One region of the Kribbella sp. NPDC104740 genome, then DNA from elsewhere that is predicted to be linked to it. Evidence: riboswitches for the same ligand, from Rfam matches in the RefSeq annotation. Region 1 holds a riboswitch; each other region holds the start of a gene.
What was found. Region 1 has a riboswitch for glycine ahead of gcvT (glycine cleavage system aminomethyltransferase GcvT). Riboswitches for the same ligand answer to the same signal wherever they lie in the genome.
Positions count from the first base shown of each region.

Region 1 (6,226 bases):
TCGTTGTCCGGTCTGTCAACACGCAGCACCGTTCTAACATGTCATCGGAAAGCTGACAAGATCCTCGTCATCCATCCGCTGACGGTTTCCGCATGCCCGCGGGTACCGGTCAGCTGGTCCGTCTTGCAGCAGGCGGGTTCTCGGGGGGCGCACCGGAAGGACACGACGATGACCGTCGGCGGCGTCGACACCTACTACGACTACGACGAGCAGCAGTGGAAGCACCGCAAGCTCGGCGGTGGACCGGTACGGCGGAAGCCGGTCTGCCCGCTTCCGAAGACGATTCCGGCGGAGATCCCCCGGGAGGAGGCGGCCGACCAGCGGGTAGCCACCGAGCCGCCGCCCCGGAGGTTCTAGGCGTACAGCGGGTGAGCAGCAGCCAGTACGCCGACCCGGCGCTGCAGGTCTGACAGGTCGGCCTCCGCGTCGGCGGTCAGCGCCTCGGCGATGATGTCGGCCACCTCGGCGAACGCCTGCTCGCCGAAGCCGCGGGTCGCCAGCGCCGGCGTACCGATCCGCAGACCCGACGTGACCATCGGCGGCCGCGGGTCGAACGGGACGGCGTTGCGGTTGACGGTGATGTCGATCGAGGCCAGCCGGTCCTCGGCTTGCTGACCGTCGAGCGTGCAGTCGCGCAGGTCGACCAGGACCAGGTGGACGTCGGTCCCGCCGGAGACCACTGAGATGCCGTGCTTGGCGACGTCGGGCTGAACCAGCCGCTCGGCGAGGATCCGTGCGCCGGCGAGGACGCGTTCCTGGCGCTCGCGGAACTCCTCCGAGGCGGCGATCTTGAACGCGACCGCCTTGCCCGCGATCACGTGCTCGAGCGGCCCGCCCTGCTGGCCGGGGAACACCGCCGAGTTGATCTTCTTGGCCAGGTCGGCGTCGTTGGTCAGGATGATCCCGCCGCGCGGGCCCGCCAGCGTCTTGTGCGTGGTCGACGTCGTCACGTGGGCGTGCGGCACCGGCGACGGGTGCAGCCCGGCCGCGACCAGCCCGGCGAAGTGCGCCATGTCGACCATCAGGTACGCACCGACCGCGTCGGCGATCCGGCGGAACTCGGCGAAGTCCAACTGCCGGGCGTACGCCGACCAGCCGGCCACGATCAGCTTCGGCTGGTGCTCGTGGGCCAGCCGCTCGACCTCGGCCATGTCGACGCGGTGGTCGTCGGCGTTCACCTGGTACGGGATCACGTCGTACAGGCGGCCGGAGAAGTTGATCTTCATCCCGTGCGTCAGGTGGCCGCCGTGCGCCAGGTTCAGGCCCATGATCGTGTCGCCGGGCCGGATCAGCGCGTGCATCACCGACGCGTTCGCCTGCGCACCGGAGTGCGGCTGCACGTTCGCGTACGCCGCCCCGAACAGCGCCTTGACCCGGTCGATCGCGAGCTGCTCGATCACGTCGACGTGCTCGCAGCCGCCGTAGTACCGGCGGCCCGGGTAGCCCTCGGCGTACTTGTTGGTGAGCACCGAGCCCTGGGCCTGCATCACCGCGGCCGCGGTGTGGTTCTCCGAGGCGATCATCTCCAGGCCGTCGCGCTGCCGGGTCAGCTCGTCGGCGATCTTCACCGCGATCTCCGGGTCGAGGTCGGCCAGGTCCGCGTTCAGGCTCGGGGCGACGACCTGCTGGAAGGCGCTCACAGCTCACCACCGTGCTTGGCCGCGTAGTCCTCGGCCGACAGCAGCGGGCCGTCGGCGGTGGCGTTCACCTTGAACAGCCAGACGCCGTACGGGTCCTCGTTGATCGCGGCCGGGTCGTCGGCGACCGCGGGGTTGACCTCGACGATCTCGCCGGTCACCGGCGAGTACAGGTCGGAGACGGACTTGGTGGACTCCACCTCGCCGCAGCTGTCCCCCGCGGTCACGCTCGCGCCGACCTCGGGCAGCTCGACGTAGACGATGTCGCCGAGCGCGTCGGTGGCGATCGCGGAGATGCCGACGGCAACGACGCCGGCGTCCTCACGGGCCACCCACTCGTGCTCGTCGGAGTACTGCAGGCCGGCCTTGACGGTGGGCATCTCGGTCCTCACTTCTGGCGCTGGTAGAAGGGCAGGGTGGTCACTTCGAACGGCTCGGGCGTCCCGCGCAGGTCGACGTGCAGTGCGGTGCCCGGCTCGGCGTGCTCGACGTCGACGTAGGCCAGAGCGACCGGTACGCCGAGCGTCGGGCTCGGCTGCCCGGAGGTGATCTCGCCGACCACGACACCGTCCTTGAGCACCGGGTAGTGGCTGCGCGGCGCGCGCCGGCCGGCGCCGGTCAGGCCGACGAGCTTCCGGGCCGATCCCGTTTCCTTGCGCTGGGCAAGGGCGTCCCGGCCGACGAAGTCCTTGCTGAGCGCAACGACACCGCCGAGCCCGGCGGCGTACGGGTCGCCGTCGCGCGACAGTTCGTTGCCGTACAGCGGCATCCCGGCCTCGAGCCGCAGCGAGTCGCGCGCGGCCAGACCGCACGGGGTCAGCTCGCCATCCTCGGCGACGGCCTCGATCGCCTGCCAGACCTCGGCGGCGTCGTCGTTGCCGACGAAGATCTCGAACCCGTCCTCGCCGGTGTAGCCGGTGCGCGCGACCGGGAGGTTGCGGTCGGCAAGCGTCACCTCGACGGCGGCGTAGTACCTGAGCTCGGTGAGGAGCTGCTGCTGGTCAGCCGGGACCAGGCGGAGCAGGATCGCCTCCGCCTTCGGGCCCTGGACGGCGATCAGCGACGTCCGCGCCGAGGCGTCGTCGACGGTGACGGCGAAGTCCTTCGCACGCTCGGCGAGCGCCGCGACGACGGTCTCGGCGTTGCCCGCGTTCGGGACGACCAGGAACGCGTCCGGACGCCGGTAGGTGATCAGGTCGTCGATCACGCCGCCGTCCTCGGCGCAGATCAGCGAGTACTTCGCCTTCCCCTGCGCCATCGCGGAGATCTTGCCGACCAGCGCGTGGTCAAGGAACGCCGCGGCGTCCGGGCCGGTCACCCAGACCTCACCCATGTGGGACAGGTCGAAGAGCCCGGCGGACCGGCGTACGGCGTGGTGCTCGGCGAGCTCGGAGCGGTACTTGAGCGGCATCTGCCAGCCGCCGAAGTCGGTGAAGCTCGCGCCGAGGCGCTCGTGCTGGGCGCGCAGCGCCGTGTACTTGTCGGGCATGGGAACTCCAGAATCCGGGTGGCAGGCGCCACGCGATCAGGGTTCCTCCCCGCTCTGTATCGGACCTGAGAGTTTCCGCGCCGGGACCTGCGCTTGCACCGTCGGTGAGCCGGACGACCGGCTGCTTTCCAGAGTTGCCTGACCGCGGCGGTACGGGGGCCTGAGAGATTCCCGGGGAGGGTTTGCTCCTACGGCACCTGCACGGCGGCAGGATTCTCCCGCCGCGGATCATCAGCGTGTTCAGTTGTCGCTGGCACCCTAAGCGGGCCGCCACCGGGCGCGCAAGGCGGCCGCGTACCGGCGGCGCGTTCGGGTCAGGGCAGCTGCAGACCGAAACCAGGCCGGTCGGGGACGGTGAGGTTGCCGTCCGCCCACGCGTACGCGCTGGTGTCGAGGCCGACCGTCTCGCCGGGCACGCCCTCGACCGTCGGGACGTTGCCGAGGCCCGCGGCCAGCTGTGCGGCGTACAGGGTCTTGAGTGGGAGCCCCCACGCGTGCGGCGACGCCTGGCAGCTCACCCGGGGCATCACCTGGCGCCAGCTGGTCAGCCCGAAGCTGACCACGTCCATCAGCAGGACGTCGATGTCCCCACGGTCGGCGATCTCGAGCAGCGGCTCCAGGTCGGGATTCGACTCGCCCTCCGCGATCAGCGTTCCCGAGCCGTTCAGATGCTTCTTCAGGCGTGCGAGATCAGCCGCGTCGTCGAGGAACGGCTCCTCGACCCAGTACAGCTCGCAGTCCGCGACCGCCTTCAAGTACTCGAGGAAGCCGTCGCAGTCGTACCCGTCGTTCGCATCCACCAGAATCCGGTGCTCCGGGTACGCCGAACGCACGGCCCGCGTCACCTCGATGTCCCGCGCGTCACCTTCGGCCCGGGACATCCACCGGTTCCCGCGCCCGATCTTCAGCTTGAACGCCCGGTACCCCGCGGCGTCGTCGGCCGCGCAGTGCGCCAGCACCTCGTCGACACCGCCCGGGCCGTCGAGATCCGCGAAGTAGATCGCGCCGTCGTAGCAGGCGACCGTCGTACTGCCTCTGGATCCCAGCATCGCGTGCACCGGCAGATCGAGGATCTGCCCCGCGAGATCGTGCAGCGCGAAGTCCAGCCCCCGCAACGACTCGTCCCGTACGCCGCTCGCGGGGTCGATCAGCTCCCCGACCGACTTCCCGATGACGTCGGGCACCGGACCGGCTTTGAGGCCCCACCCGGTCTTTCCGGTGTCGGTCCGCAGGACCACGACCTCGTCGACGGGACCGTCCCCGTGACTCCCCAACCGGGCGTTCCGGCCGATCGTCCGCGGGTAGCGGGACCGGATCGTGCTGACCTCGACGCTGCTGACGAAATGGTGGTCCAGAGACATCTGCACTCCCAACGGCGGCTTTCCCCGAGTCTGCTGCGCCGCCGGACCGCGCAAACCTCGGCACCGTGAGCGAGACGTGGGTCACACCAGCTCGTTGTCACAACCCCCGGGGTGACGTCTGTCAAAGGGGTGACAACAGACGAACGTTCTGAGGAGACCCGTGATGGACGCCCGCATCGATCTGCACAGCAACCCGCTCGCCGGTCAGGTCCTGAAGTACATCAACTCGGCCGGGCACGCGGTCGGGAAGTCGAGCCTGCCGATGGCGACGCAGGAGTTGGTGAAGCTGCGTGCCAGCCAGATCAACGGCTGCGGTTTTTGCACCGACATGCACTTCAAGGACGCCGTCGCCGCCGGTGAGACCGCGCAGCGGCTGAACCTGGTCGCGGCCTGGCGGGAGGCGACGGTGTTCACCGAGCCCGAGCGCGCCGCGCTCGAACTGGCCGAGGAGGGCACCCGGATCGCCGACGCGGCGGGTGGGGTGTCCGACGCGGCGTGGGCCAACGCCGCGAAGCACTACAGCGAGGACGAACTGGTGGCGCTGGTCTCGATCATCGCGATCATCAACACCTACAACCGGATCAACGTGATGGTCCAGCAGCCGGCCGGCGCGTACGAGCCGGGCATGTTCGGCTGATCACGCCGGGATCGTGGTGTGTTTCGGCTGATCACGCCGGGATGGTGAAGTTGATCAGGCCCCCGTCGCGTTCGGCGGGGGCCTGCGGCCAGCGGCGGCGGATCAGCCGCAGCGTGCGGTCGTTCGCCGTACTGACGACGAGCAGGAGCTGACGAGCGCCGGCCGCGCTTGCCCGGGCGCCGACGAGATTCAGCAGCCGAGTGCCGAGGCCGCGGCCCTGGTAGGGGTCGTCGACAATGGCGGCGAGCTCGGCCGTCGGTACGCCGGTGGCGCCGTGCGCCCAGGCCCACATCGCGTGGGCGACCAGACGATCGTTGCTCTCGGCAACCCAGGACTCCCCGGTCGAGCTGAGCATCGGGTCGACGACCGCCGGGCGCGGTGGATGGCCGACCGCGGTCTGGAAGCGGAAGTACAGGCTCAGCTCGGACATCTGGTCGAGCATCGCGGACAACCGCGCGCGATCACCCGGGCCGGTCGGACGGAGCAGCACACCAGGCTCCCCCGGCCCATCCAGCTGCACTACGCCGTCCGCCGGGACCCGCTCACGGAGCACCTGAGTCTGATTCACAGATTCAGGGTGGCTTGGGTTGGCTGAGTCTGTCAAGTGGACTTATCGTGGTCGCATGACCGAGCCGGAGACGATGCCCGAGGCGCTGCGCTGGTCGACCGCGAACTGCACGATCTCGCGCACGATGGAGATCCTCGGCGAGAAATGGACCTTCCACGTCCTGCGCGAGGTGTTCGTCGGGCTGCGCCGCTTCGAGGACATCCGGACCCGCACCGACATCCCCCGCCAGGTGCTCACCGACCGCCTCGCCCGCCTGATCGACCGCGGCCTGCTGCGTCGCGTCCCGTACCGGCTGCCGGGCCAGCGCGAGCGGTACGAGTACCGGCTCACGCAGGCCGGGCTCGACCTGTACCCCGTGATGGTCGCGCTGGTGCAGTGGGGCGACGAGCACCTCCCGCTCGACGACGGCCCGCCGCTGGTCGCCCGGCACCGCGGCTGCGGAGAGGAGGTCACGGTGACGATGCAGTGCGCGGCCGGGCATGCGCCGGAGCCGCGCGAGGTCGCGTTCACCCCTGGGCCGTCGGCGCAGCCCCG
Region 1 covers NZ_JBVJNV010000001.1:1,817,032-1,823,257, reverse strand. Annotated here, with positions in the region: gene ACZ6Z4_RS08595 (hypothetical protein) at 169-357, shown strand; gene glyA (serine hydroxymethyltransferase) at 354-1,640, opposite strand; gene gcvH (glycine cleavage system protein GcvH) at 1,637-2,017, opposite strand; gene gcvT (glycine cleavage system aminomethyltransferase GcvT) at 2,026-3,126, opposite strand; glycine riboswitch at 3,171-3,264, opposite strand; glycine riboswitch at 3,265-3,357, opposite strand; gene ACZ6Z4_RS08575 (mandelate racemase/muconate lactonizing enzyme family protein) at 3,441-4,487, opposite strand; gene ACZ6Z4_RS08570 (carboxymuconolactone decarboxylase family protein) at 4,651-5,124, shown strand; gene ACZ6Z4_RS08565 (GNAT family N-acetyltransferase) at 5,156-5,692, opposite strand; gene ACZ6Z4_RS08560 (winged helix-turn-helix transcriptional regulator) at 5,748-6,226, shown strand, end outside.

Region 2 (6,226 bases), on a different contig from region 1:
CCGTCTCGGTCCGGCTCGCGTACGTCGGTACGCCGGACGCCGGCGCCGCCCTGGTCGCCCCGCTGCGCGCCGCGGCGCCAGTGCTGATGGACACCGTCGCGCCGATGCCCGCCGCCGAGATCGCCGGGATCACCAACGACCCGACCGAACCGGGCGCCGCGGTCGAGCACTTCGCGGTCCTGGACGAGCTGAGCGCGGACACCGTCGACGCGGTCCTCGACGTCGTCGGGCCGGACGCCGAGACCGCGATCACGATGGTCAACCTGAGCCACCTCGGCGGTGCGCTCGGTCGGGCGCCGCGGGTGCCGAACGCGGTCCGCCGGGACATCGGGTTCGCGGTCTTCGCGCTGACCGCGGTCGCACCCGACCAGGTCGAGGCGCAGCGCGACGCCGGGCGCGAGCTGATCGACCGGCTGGCGACCGGCCGGCGGCACCCGGGGTACCTGTCCCCGGCCGACGCGTCGGTGGACGCCGTGCGCACGGCGTACGACGAAGCGACGTACCGGCGGCTGCAAGAGGTCAAGACGAAGTACGACCCGGCCAACGTGTTCCGCTTCAACCACAACATCCCGCCCCTCGGCTAGCGGCGGGCCCGCGGCGGCCTGGCCATAAGGTGTCGCCATGCCAGAGCCGCAGCGCAGACGTCGAGCAGGTGGTGCGAAACGGACGGCCGTCCTGGAGGCGGTCGCGACCGTGCTCGCCGACCGTGGGTACGAAGGCACGCGGTTCGCCGACGTGTCCGCGGTCAGCGGAGTCGCGATCAGCACGCTGCAGAACTACTTCGGCTCCCGCGAGGACATGGTCGTCGAGGCGCTCGGCCTGGCCACCGACCGGGAGGTCGAGGCGCTGGAGGCGGTCGCCTCGGCCGAGCCTGACCCGTGGCGGCGGCTGGTCGCGATGACGGACCGCAGTCTGGAGAACCCGACCAGTACGCAGCAGCTGCTGGTCGAGTTCTGGCGGGCGGCGATGCGTGACGACGAGCTGCGCGCGCACAGCCACGAGGTGCTCGCCCGCTACCGGACGCCGTTCCTGGCAGCGGTCACCGAGGGCGTGGTCGAGGGCTCGTTCAGCGACACCTACCGCCCGGCCGACGTGACCGACTTCCTGCTGACCGCGCTGACCGGTGCGATCGTCAGCCGGGCCCTGCGCCAGCCGGCGCCGGACCCGGCCACGTTCCGCGAGGTGCTGCTCGGTCAGCTCGGCGGGATGCTCGGACACGCGGAGCCGCGCGCCGGCAAGGCCAGCGTCACCAGGTAGCGGTCGACCGCCCGCTCGACACAGGGGCTGGTGGTGTAGCTGCCGTGGCCCCAGCCGCGGTAGGTCAGCAGTACGCCGTCCCGCCCGAACTGGCGGGCCACGCTCTTCGCACCGTTGTAGCCGGTCGCCGGATCGTGCAGGCTGTTGACCAGAAGCGCCGGTGTCCGCAGGTCCTGCCGCTGCGGAGTGCGCTGCGGATTGGTTGCCTTCGGCAAACCCAGGCAGGTCGCCACGGCCAGCAGCTGTCCGGGGTAGCGCAGGTCCTCGTTGTCCCGCGCGAGTCGCCGCAGGTGGCCGGCGTACTCGCGGTAGTCGCGGACCGGCAGGTCGAAGTCGTGGCAGAACGTCACGAACGCGAAGCTGGTCAGTCCGGTCGGGACCGGCGGTACGGCGGTCGGCGGCGGGCTCTGGTCCAGCTTGTCGAGCAGGTCGGCCAGTCGGGCCCAGTCGGGTCCGTAGAACGTCCGGAACGTCACGAAGCTCAGCTGGAACGCGTTGATCGGGTACGCCGGGCGCTGTGGGTCCGGCAGGTCACCACGATCGGCTCTGGCGATCAGTCGATCCCACAGGACGTGGATGTCCTGGCCGTGCAGGGAGCAGGTCGTCGCCGTCGTACACCACTTCACGAACTCGTCGAACGAGTCCTGCCCGGCCCATGCCTGCTCGTCGAGGAACTCGCCGGTGGACGCGGGCCCGTGGTCGAACACGCTCTCCAGCACGAGCGCGCGGACCCGCCGCGGGTAGCGCTCGGCGTACTGCTGGCCGAGCAGCGTCCCGTACGAGCTGCCGTGGAAGGAGATCCGGGACTCGCCCAGTGCGGCCCGGATCGCGTCGACGTCGCGGACGGTCTGCAGCATGTCGAGGTGGTCGTAGACCGGGCCGGTGTTCTTCCGGCAGTCTGCTGCGAGCTCGCGGTTGTAGGTGATGGTGTCGTCGAAGTCCTGCTGGCTCTGGAGGATCGGCGACGGCTGGCGGGCGACCAGCGCGGCCGAGCACTTCACGGCGTTGCTCCGGGCGACACCGCGCGGGTCGAAGCTGACGATGTCGAAGCGGTCCTCGAGCTGCCGGCTGAAGCGGCTCATCCCGGTCCGGATCCGGTCGACGCCGGAGTCGCCGGGTCCGCCCGGTCCGAACACCAGTACGCCGACTCGCTGCTGCTGGGCCTTCCGGCGGGCGACCGCGAGCTCGAAGGTGCCTGCGGACGGATGGTTCCAGTCGATCGGGACGGTGAGCGTCGCGCACTCGGAGCCGGGGAGCAGGGCGATCTCCTCCGGTGTGTCGCCCGGCTCGGGCGCGCAGGCCGACCAGCTCAACGGACGCGAGGCGGCTAGCTGGACGGGCGGCTCCGCGGCCGGCTCGGCGGCCGGGGCAGCGGCAGTGGCGGGGACGGTCAGCGTGGCCAGAACGACGGCCAGGGCGGCACACCAAACACTTTGTCTCTTCACGCTTCGATCCTTGGCCGCCCGGACCCTGACCGGCATCCGGCAGCGCCCCCGAGCCGACCCCGGGGTTGGAGCTGCTTGTTAGGGTCACTGGTCTGATGACCGAGACTGTTGCAGCCGTGGACGCGCCGGCTGGTTCCAAGCATGCGACCTGGTTCCGGGTGGTGGCGATCGCCGAGGCGATCTCGTGGACCGGGCTGCTGATCGGGATGCTGTTCAAGTACGTGCTGTCCGACAACGAGATCGGCGTCCAGGTCTTCGGGCCGATCCACGGCGGCATCTTCGTCGCCTACGTGCTGACCGTCGCGGTCGTCCGCAAGCCGCTGCGCTGGAGCTGGCCGACCACGCTGCTGGCGCTGGCGGCAAGCGTTCCCCCGCTGTTCACCTGGTTCTTCGAGCTGTGGGCGGCCCGGACCGACCGCCTGGGCTGACCGCGCCCGGCCGGATTGACGAGTACGGCCGGGCCGCCGTACCGTCGCGATCGTCAGCAGCACCCGCCGTATGAACCCGTGCGGGAGAGACCCAGGCCCGACCTGGGCGCCGTAGGAGCAACTCTCCCCAAGAATCTCTCAGGCACCCTCACCGCACGGGCGAGGCACCTCTGGAAGGCAGCACGCCCAACAGAGCGGGGAGGCACACCGATCGGTCAACGAAGACCGGAAGGAACCTCCAGATGGCGATCAGCGTTTTCGACCTGTTCAGTATCGGGATCGGCCCGTCGAGCTCCCACACCGTGGGACCGATGCGCGCCGCCCGCACCTTCGCCCTCGGCCTCGAGGCCGACGGGCTGCTCGACCGGACCACGGCCGTCGAGTCGCAGCTGTTCGGCTCGCTCGGCGCGACCGGGCACGGGCACGGCAGCAACAAGGCGGTCCTGCTCGGTCTCGAGGGCGAGGACCCCGAGACCGTCGACACCGGCTCGGTCGAGGACCGGGTCGCGGGGATCCGCGCGGCCGGGCGGATCCGGCTGGCCGGCCGGCAGGAGATCGCGTTCGACGAGAACACCCAGCTGGTGATGCACCGCCGCAAGGCGCTGCCCTACCACCCGAACGGGATGACCTTCGTCGCGCGCTCGGCCGACGGCGCCGTACTGCGGGAACGCACCTACTACTCGGTCGGCGGCGGGTTCGTCGTCGACGAGGACGCGGCCGCCGGCGACCGGATCGTGCCGGACCGGACGCCGCTGAAGTACCCGTTCCTGACCGGCGCCGAGCTGCTCGACCGGTGCCGCGAGTCCGGTCTCGCGATCAGCGAGGTGATGCTGCACAACGAGCTGGCCTGGCGCACCGAGCCGGAGATCCGATCCGGCCTGCTGCACATCTGGCAGGTGATGCAGGACTGCGTCGACGAGGGCTGCGAGACCGAGGGCGTGCTGCCCGGCGGCCTCAAGGTCCCGCGCCGCGCGCACGCGCTGCACCAGAAGCTGAGCAGCGACAAGTGGTCGGTCGACCCGCTCAAGGTGATGGACTGGGTGAACCTGTTCGCGCTCGCGGTGAACGAGCAGAACGCCTCCGGCGGCCGGATCGTCACCGCGCCGACGAACGGTGCCGCGGGCATCATTCCCGCTGTCCTGCACTACTACCGGCGGTTCGTCCCGGGCTCGTCCGACGACGGCGCCGTCCGGTTCCTGCTCGCCGCCGGCGCGATCGGCGTGCTCTACAAGGAGAACGCGTCGATCTCCGGCGCCGAGGTCGGCTGCCAGGGCGAGGTCGGGTCGGCCTGCTCGATGGCCGCCGCCGGGTTGTGCGAGGTGCTCGGCGGTACGCCGGAGCAGGTCGAGAACGCGGCCGAGATCGCGATGGAGCACAACCTCGGCCTGACCTGCGACCCGGTCGGCGGGCTGGTCCAGATCCCGTGCATCGAGCGGAACGCGATGGCCTCGGTGAAGGCGATCAACGCGGCCCGGATGGCGATGCACGGGGACGGGGTGCACGTGGTCACGCTGGACAAGGTGATCAAGACGATGCGCGAGACCGGCGCCGACATGAAGATCAAGTACAAGGAGACGTCACGAGGCGGCCTGGCCGTCAACGTGATCGAGTGCTGACGGGTTCCCCACGTGGGCGTTGTGACCGGCGCTGGGCAGCGTGACGACCTGGTCGTGCAGCGCTGACAGCTCGGCGTCGGTGTTCATCGGGTCCAGCTCACCCCGAGCCAGTACGACGTCCGCCTGCGCGTCGCGGAGCAGGCGGGCCATGTTCGGGGCGCCGACGCCGAACGCGCGGGGATCGAGCGCGAGCCGCCAGCGGCCGTCCTGCTCGCGCAGCCCGTGGTCGACGGCGTCGCTCGCGGGGTCGACCAGGCCCTGGAGACCGGAGATCTTCAGGTAGCGCTCGGCGGCGGCGTCGCGGGTGTCGAACCAGGTGACCGGCTTGGCGGCGAGTGCCGCGGTCCGGGCCAGGTCCTCGTCCGACCAGGTGACCTTGACGCCGAGGGCGATCACGCGGTCCACGCGGACGCCGTACCGGCCGCTGGCCAGCTCGAGGGCGATCACACCGCCCAGCGAGTGGCCGATCACGGTGCTGAGGTCGGGCAGGTTCTGGGCGACGGCGGCGGTGATCGACTCGAAGCTGTAGCTGTCGAGCGGGCCGGCGGTGCCGTGGCCGGGGAGGTCGGGGGAGTGGGCGGAAGTGGTCGGCCAGCCGTCCCAGACCCGGCGGGTCGCGCCGAGGCCGTGCAGCAGCAGGATTGTCATGCCGGGCAGTCTTCCCTGCCGGACAGATGACAAAAAGGGTGAAGATCGTTCCAAGACCTGTTTGAAACGTGTGAACACCCGCTACTGTGCCGGAACTGTGAGTCTGTTCTCCGAGGAAGAACAGGCAGCACCGCGCCGGACCCCGCTGAGGAGCAAGAGGGCCCGCCGTACCGCCGCCTGCATCGCCCTGCCCATCGGCCTGTACGCCGCCCTGGCCGTCGCCGGCCTGCTACCGCTGCCCGGTGGCGGGGACCCCGACGCGGTCAACCCGGTCGCAGGCCTCCCGGCCGTGGACCCGGCCGACCAGCGCTACCCGTACGTCGACGGCGACCCGCGCAGCCCGGTCGTCACGCCTACGCTCGCGCCCTCCACCGAGCCGTGGGGCGTCGGCCGCGGCGACGTCCAGCGCGAGGACCCGAGCGGCACCCACGCCGGCCGCCCGACCCCGGGCGCGCCGACGACGGTCCCGGCCGAGGACCCGAATCGGCGGCCGCTGCCGACGATCACCGCGCGGCCACCGGTCGTACCGACCCCGACGCCGACGGTCGAGCCGACCTCCGGTACGCCGTCGGACACGCCGTCGCCGTCGCCGACGCCGACCGAGACGCCGTCCGACCCGCCGGACGGAGATCCCGAGCCGGACCCGAACCTCGCCGACCGGCTGTTCGGCTGGCTGGACGAACTGGTCCCGTAGCTCGCCGCTCGCCGCCCCCAGACCGGCGCTCGGCTACCAGGCGACCGGGCCCTGTGCGCTCAGGTACTTGCCGGTCGGCCCGTCCTTCCCGACCGTCGCCGCCCGGACGATGATCGCCGCGCCCTCCTCGACGGTCTG
Region 2 covers NZ_JBVJNV010000003.1:528,195-534,420, reverse strand. Annotated here, with positions in the region: gene ACZ6Z4_RS18625 (FAD-binding protein) at 1-584, shown strand, start outside; gene ACZ6Z4_RS18620 (TetR/AcrR family transcriptional regulator) at 622-1,257, shown strand; gene ACZ6Z4_RS18615 (alpha/beta hydrolase) at 1,194-2,702, opposite strand; gene ACZ6Z4_RS18610 (DUF3817 domain-containing protein) at 2,798-3,130, shown strand; glycine riboswitch at 3,202-3,294, shown strand; gene ACZ6Z4_RS18605 (L-serine ammonia-lyase) at 3,373-4,746, shown strand; gene ACZ6Z4_RS18600 (alpha/beta fold hydrolase) at 4,708-5,394, opposite strand; gene ACZ6Z4_RS18595 (hypothetical protein) at 5,492-6,088, shown strand; gene ACZ6Z4_RS18590 (SDR family NAD(P)-dependent oxidoreductase) at 6,122-6,226, opposite strand, start outside.
Region 2: another riboswitch for glycine. It lies ahead of ACZ6Z4_RS18605 (L-serine ammonia-lyase); the one in region 1 lies ahead of gcvT (glycine cleavage system aminomethyltransferase GcvT).

Region 3 (6,226 bases), on a different contig from region 1:
ACGCCCGGGCCGCCACCACCGTGCGGGATGCAGAAGGTCTTGTGCAGGTTCAGGTGCGAGACGTCGCCGCCGAACTCGCCGGGCTTGGCCAGGCCGAGCAGGGCGTTCAGGTTCGCGCCGTCGACGTACACCTGACCGCCGTTGTCGTGGACGATCCGGCAGACCTCGGTGACGCTCTCCTCGTACACGCCGTGCGTGGACGGGTAGGTGATCATGATCGCGGCCAGCTTGTCGGCGTGCTCAGAAGCCTTGCTGCGCAGGTCGTCCAGGTCGATGGTGCCGTCGTCGTTGCCCTTGACAACCACGACCTTCATCCCGGCCATCACCGCGGAGGCGGCGTTGGTGCCGTGCGCGCTGGACGGGATGAGGCAGACGTTGCGGTCCTCGTTGCGCTGATTCGATTCCTTCTGGGCCCGGTGGTACCCGCGGATCGCCAGCAGGCCGGCCAGCTCGCCCTGCGAGCCGGCGTTCGGCTGGATCGAGACCTTGGCGTACCCGGTGACCTCGGCCAGCCAGCGCTCCAGCTGACCGATCAGCGTCACGTACCCGGCGGCGTCCTCGATCGGCGCGAACGGGTGCAGGTCGGCGAACTCGGGCCAGGTGACCGCTTCCATCTCGGTGGTCGCGTTCAGCTTCATCGTGCAGGAGCCGAGCGGAATCATGCCGCGGTCGAGCGCGTAGTCGTAGTCCGACAGCTTGCGCAGGTAGCGCAGCATCGCGGTCTCGGACCGGTGCGTGTTGAAGACCGGGTGGGTCAGGTAGTCCGACGTCCGGGCCACGGCCTCGGACAGGTTCCCGCCGCCGAGCGCGGCGTCGTACCGGACGCCGAACGAGCGGCAGACCCGGCCGAGCGCGGCGGCGTCGGTCTTCTCGTCGCAGGAGATCCCGACGTGGTCGGCGTCGACCAGGCGCAGCCAGATCCCGTTCTGCCGGGCGGTGTCGACGACGTCGGCGGCGCGACCGGGGACGCGGGCCAGGACGGTGTCGAAGAACTGCTCGTGCACGACCTCGACGCCACCGGCGCGCAGCGAGGCGGCCAGGCTGTCGGCGTTCGCGTGCACGCGCTCGGCGATCGCCTTCAGTCCGTCCGGGCCGTGGTAGACGGCGTACATGGACGCGACGACGGCGAGCAGGACCTGAGCCGTACAGATGTTGGACGTCGCCTTCTCGCGACGGATGTGCTGCTCACGGGTCTGCAGGGCCAGCCGGTACGCCGGCGCGCCGTCGGCATCGACCGAGACGCCGACGAGGCGACCGGGCAACGACCGCTCGAGACCGGCCCGGACCGACATGAAGCCGGCGTGCGGACCGCCGTAGAACAAGGGGACTCCGAAGCGCTGCGAGGACCCGACGACGATGTCGGCGCCGGCCTCACCCGGTGCCTCCAGCAACGTCAGCGCGAGCAGGTCGGAGGCGACGGCAACCAGCGTCTCGCGCTCGTGCGCCGCCGTGACCAGCGGCTTCAGGTCGCGGACGACGCCGCCGGAGCCCGGGTACTGGACCAGGAAACCGAAGAAGTCACCCTCGGGCAGACCGCGAGTGGTGTCGGCGACGACGACCTCGATGCCGAGCGCCTCGGCGCGGGTCTCGACCACCGCGATCGTCTGCGCGAAGCAGTCGGCGTCGACCAGGAAGCGGTTGCTCTTGGCCCCTCCAGCCGACGACCGCCGGTTCGACCGGTGCGCCAGCGTCATCGCCTCGGCGGCCGCGGTGCCCTCGTCGAGCAGCGACGCGTTCGCGGTCGGCAGGCCGGTCAGGTCCGACACGACGGTCTGGAAGTTCAGCAGCGCCTCCAGCCGGCCCTGCGAGATCTCCGGCTGGTACGGCGTGTACGCCGTGTACCAGGCCGGGTTCTCGACCAGGCGGCGGACGATCACCGACGGGGTGAAGGTTCCGTAGTAGCCCTGGCCGATCATCGAGGTGGCGACGTTGTTGCGGCCGGCCAGCCGGCGGAGCTCGGTCAGCGCGTCGACCTCGGAGGCCGGCTCGGGCAGCCGGAGCGGCTCGGCCGAGCGGATCGAGGCCGGGACCGCGGCGTCGACCAGCGCGTCGACGTCGGCGTAGCCGAGGGTCTGCACCATCCGGGCCACCTCGTCGGCCCGCGGACCGATGTGGCGGTCGGCGAAGGTTGCTGAGATTTCAGTCATCAAGAGGCTCCGTTGCTGGCTGTCGCTTCCGGTGGCCTCCCCCTCTGTCACGCACGGCAGCACGCTTCAGAGTCGCCTGACGCACCCGGTCCATGGGCCTGAGAGGTTCCGGGGAGGAATTGCCCCTTCGGCGCCCGTCGTACGGGTCTCTCCCGAGTGCGGTGAACAGCTAGAGAGCAGCGTACCTCAGCCGGTCATCCGGGCGCGGCGACGGGCAGCGAGCTCGTCGTTCGCGTGCGGGCCGGACTCCTCGTCGTGGCCGTCGGCGCGCTCGGTCGGCAGCTCCGACAACGAGCCCTCGACCTCCCGCCAGACGCCACCGAGCGCGATCCCGAAGACCCCCTGGCCGCCGGCCAGCAGGTCGATCACCTCGTCCGGCGAGGTGCACATGTAGACCGAGGCGCCGTCGCTCATCAGCGTGATCTGGGTCAGGTCGTCGATGCCGCGCTTGCTCAGGTGGGCGATCGCGGTGCGGATCTGCTGCAGCGAGATGCCGGCGTCGAGCAGGCGCTTGATCACCTTGAGCAGCAGCACGTCGCGGAAGCCGTACAACCGCTGGGTGCCGGAGCCGGTGGCCGGGCGGACCGACGGCGAGACCAGGCCGGTACGGGCCCAGTAGTCGAGCTGACGGTACGTGATCCCCGCGGCGGCGCAGGCGGTCGGGCCACGGAAGCCGACATCCTCCGGCATCGGGCGCAGGTCGTCGTCGAAGAGCAGGCCTTGCACCCCCGCTGCGGCGGCCGCGTCGGCGCGTGCTTCGGACGCCTGCTGCGCCGTCAGATCAGTGTCGCCGGTGCGTGTCACGCCTGAGCCTCCCTGGGTACCGACTGGAACGGACTACATCCGTGGAGTTACAACTCCTCACAACTCCTTCAAGGTAAGCCGCCGACTTGACCCGGTCAACGACAACCGCTCCGAGCCGAAAGCGTGTCGCGACTCCGGGCCGAATTGTTACCAACCCGGCCTTGTACCAGAGACACCAAATTTGCGGGTCCCGGTGAAGGCTCGAGCGCGGCCTCAGGACTTGTCGAAGTCCTCCGGGGAGACCTGGTCGAGGAACTCGCGGAAGCGCTCCACTTCCTCTTCCTCCTCCACCTCGTCGGCCTCGTCGTTCTCACTCTCCGGGACCGGTACGCCGGCCTCGGCGAGGATCTCCTCGCTGCAGAACACCGGCGTGCCGGTGCGCAGCGCGAGCGCGATCGAGTCCGACGGGCGGGCGGAGATCTCGGTCTTGTCGTCGAAGACCAGGATCGCCTCGAACACCCCGTCGGTCAGGTTCACGATCCGGACCTGGGTCAGGGTGTGACCCAGGACACGGATCACCTCGGCGAAGATGTCGTGGGTGAGCGGCCGCGGCGGCTCCATCCCCTGCTGCGCGAACGCGATCGCGCTGGCCTCGGCCGCACCGATCCAGATCGGCAGGTACCGCTCACCGCCGACCTCCCGGAGCAGCACGATCGGCTGACTCGAGGGCATCTCGACCCGGACTCCGATTACGTCGACTTCGCGCACACCCTCAGCCTACTCCGCGACGCCGACACAAGCTGGCCGACGTACGGTCAACGGCTGAGCCGCGACCTGACGAGTGCGGCGTGCAACCGTACGGCGAGCGCAGCCAGCTCCTGCGTCTTGTCGTCCCGGCGAGGCCCGGCGACCTGTTCGATGAGCCCGACCTCGCGGTCGGCCGCCGTCCGGAACGGGCGCAGGTGCCGCGGCTCCACGCCGTACCGGCCGAACTCGGCGGCCGCCTTCGCGACCAGGATCGCGTCGCCGTCGTAGTGGTTGCCGCGAGCCACCACCAGCTGGTGGCTCTCCAACTGCTCCAGCAACTCAGCCGAGATCCCGGCCGCGACGCGCAGCTCCTCACGCGTCAGCTTCAACTCGGTGCGGTCGGCACCGAAGTCCTCCGCCACCGGCAGACCCGCAGGCTCGACCGCCGCAGGTGCCGCCGGACGACCACCGGGTGTCGGCCGCAGCCCGCGGTCCATGGCGCCGAGGTGTTCCTTGATCACCTTCAGCGGCAGGTACTGGTCGCGCTGCGCGGTCAGGACGTAGCGCAGCCGCTCGATGTCGGCCGCGCTGAACTTGCGGTACCCGGACGCGGTCCGGGCCGGCGTCACCAGTCCCTCGGCCTCGAGGAAGCGGAGCTTGGAGATGGTGACGTCGGCGAACTCGGCCTGCAGGACCTGCAGCACCGCTCCGATGCTGCTTCCTCCGGCGTCAGCCTCAGGCCTGGCCACTGGCGTAGTAGACGAGCCGGTACTTGCCGATCTGGACCTCGTCACCGTTGTTCAGCGCGACCTCGTCGATCCGGTCGCGGTTCACGTAGGTGCCGTTCAGGCTGCCGACGTCGCGGACCTTGACCCCGGCCGGGTCGCGGCGGAACTCCGCGTGCCGGCGCGAGACGGTGACGTCGTCGAGGAAGATGTCGCTGTCGGGGTGCCGGCCGGCGGTGACCACGTCGACGTCGAGCAGGAACCGGCTGCCCGCGTTCGGGCCGCGCTGGACGATCAGCAGCGCCGACCCGGCCGGGAGCGCGCCGACGGCGGCCTCGTCCTCGGCGGTCAGTCCCTCACCGGCCAGCTCGATCCGCTCGGTGTCGGGCTCGGCGCTGATCGGGGTCAGCATCGCGGTGTCGGTGACGCCGGGGGCGGGCACCGGACGGTCCGCGCCAGGGAGCATCGTTCCGCACTGCGAGCAGAACCTGCTGCCCTCGGAGTTCTCGTGCCCGCACTGGTTGCAGAACGGCATGCTGTGATCCTCCCGATCGCCGGCGGTCCGGCGACGTTGTCGTAGATCCCCGTGATGACTGTCGTGGTGCAAGTGTGGACTGCGCCCTCAACCCTCGACCGGCGGTTGAGGCCGCAAACCTATCAGTCCTGGTGCGTCAGGACGGGTCGAGCTGGCCCTTGTAGGTGTCGGCGTCCATCAGGGCCGCCACCTCCTCGTCGTCGTCGACGCGGATGTCGAGCAGCCAGCCCTCGCCGTACGGGTCGGTGTTGACCAGGTCGGGCTGGTCGGCCAGCGCCTCGTTGACGGCGGTGACGGTGCCGTTGACCGGGGCGAACAGGTCGCTGACGGACTTGGTCGACTCCAGCTCGCCGCAGGCGTCACCGGCCCGTACGACGGCCCCGACCTCGGGCAGCTGGACGTAGACGATGTCACCGAGCGCGTCCTGGGCGAAGTCGGTGATACCGACCCGCACCGGGCCTTCCTCGCCGGCCTTCACCCACTCGTGCTCGGCCGTGTACTTCAGGTCTTCGGGGTACACCTCGGGTCCTCTTTCGCTCAGGATCTACTTGGTCGGGCTGGGGGCCGGGCGAGCGTAGCGATGCTCCTCCGGCGCGTGCAAGGCGCTGACGGTCAGCTGCCGCAGCTCGGTCACCTCGGCGGTGCCACCGATCTGCGGACCGGTCACCTCGCTGACCAGGCCGCCGGGGAAGTTGGCCGCCTCGGCCAGGTTGTGGGACTCGCCGATCGCCTCGATCACGTACGGCGAAACCAGCTTCTCGCCGTCCACCCGGACACCGGGCGCGTCGTCGGTCAGGTCGGTGCTGGCCACCACCCGGACCTGGCCGTTGATCTGGATCGCCTCGGCACCGGCGTCGCGCAGTTCCTCGATCGCGTCCAGCAGGTTGCCGGACGTCATTTTGCCGTCGGGGTCGTTCAGCGTGATCCGGACACCAGGCCCCTGTGCGGGCAGCGTCCCGGCCAGGATGCTGAGCGTGCGGACCTGCTGCTCGGCCTGCTCGCGCGCGGTCTGGGCCTTGTCGGCACTGGAGGACAGCGTGTTCTTGCGCTCCTCCAGCTCGGTGATCTCGCTCTCCAGCCGGCGGTTGTTCTGGTTGAGGCCGTCGAGGATCGCGATCAGGTCCTCGCGGCGGGCGTTCTGGTAGCCGTCGTCGGCGCGGTTGACGCGGACCTGGACGACCGCCGTACAGGCCACCAGCGCCAGGACGACGGCCACGATCGCCTGACCGCGGGACGGCTTGAAGCCGGCCTTCAACCGGCGCAGCGCCAGGTTCGGGCCCTTGACCCGCGGCTGCGGCATCGGCGTCGGGGCAACCGGGTGCGCCGGC
Region 3 covers NZ_JBVJNV010000006.1:181,139-187,364, reverse strand. Annotated here, with positions in the region: gene gcvP (aminomethyl-transferring glycine dehydrogenase) at 1-2,147, opposite strand, end outside; glycine riboswitch at 2,224-2,312, opposite strand; gene ACZ6Z4_RS28935 (MerR family transcriptional regulator) at 2,334-2,951, opposite strand; gene ACZ6Z4_RS28930 (bifunctional nuclease family protein) at 3,165-3,659, opposite strand; gene ftsR (transcriptional regulator FtsR) at 3,707-4,342, opposite strand; gene ACZ6Z4_RS28920 (FHA domain-containing protein) at 4,374-4,898, opposite strand; gene gcvH (glycine cleavage system protein GcvH) at 5,035-5,418, opposite strand; gene ACZ6Z4_RS28910 (DUF881 domain-containing protein) at 5,443-6,226, opposite strand, start outside.
Region 3: another riboswitch for glycine. It lies ahead of gcvP (aminomethyl-transferring glycine dehydrogenase); the one in region 1 lies ahead of gcvT (glycine cleavage system aminomethyltransferase GcvT).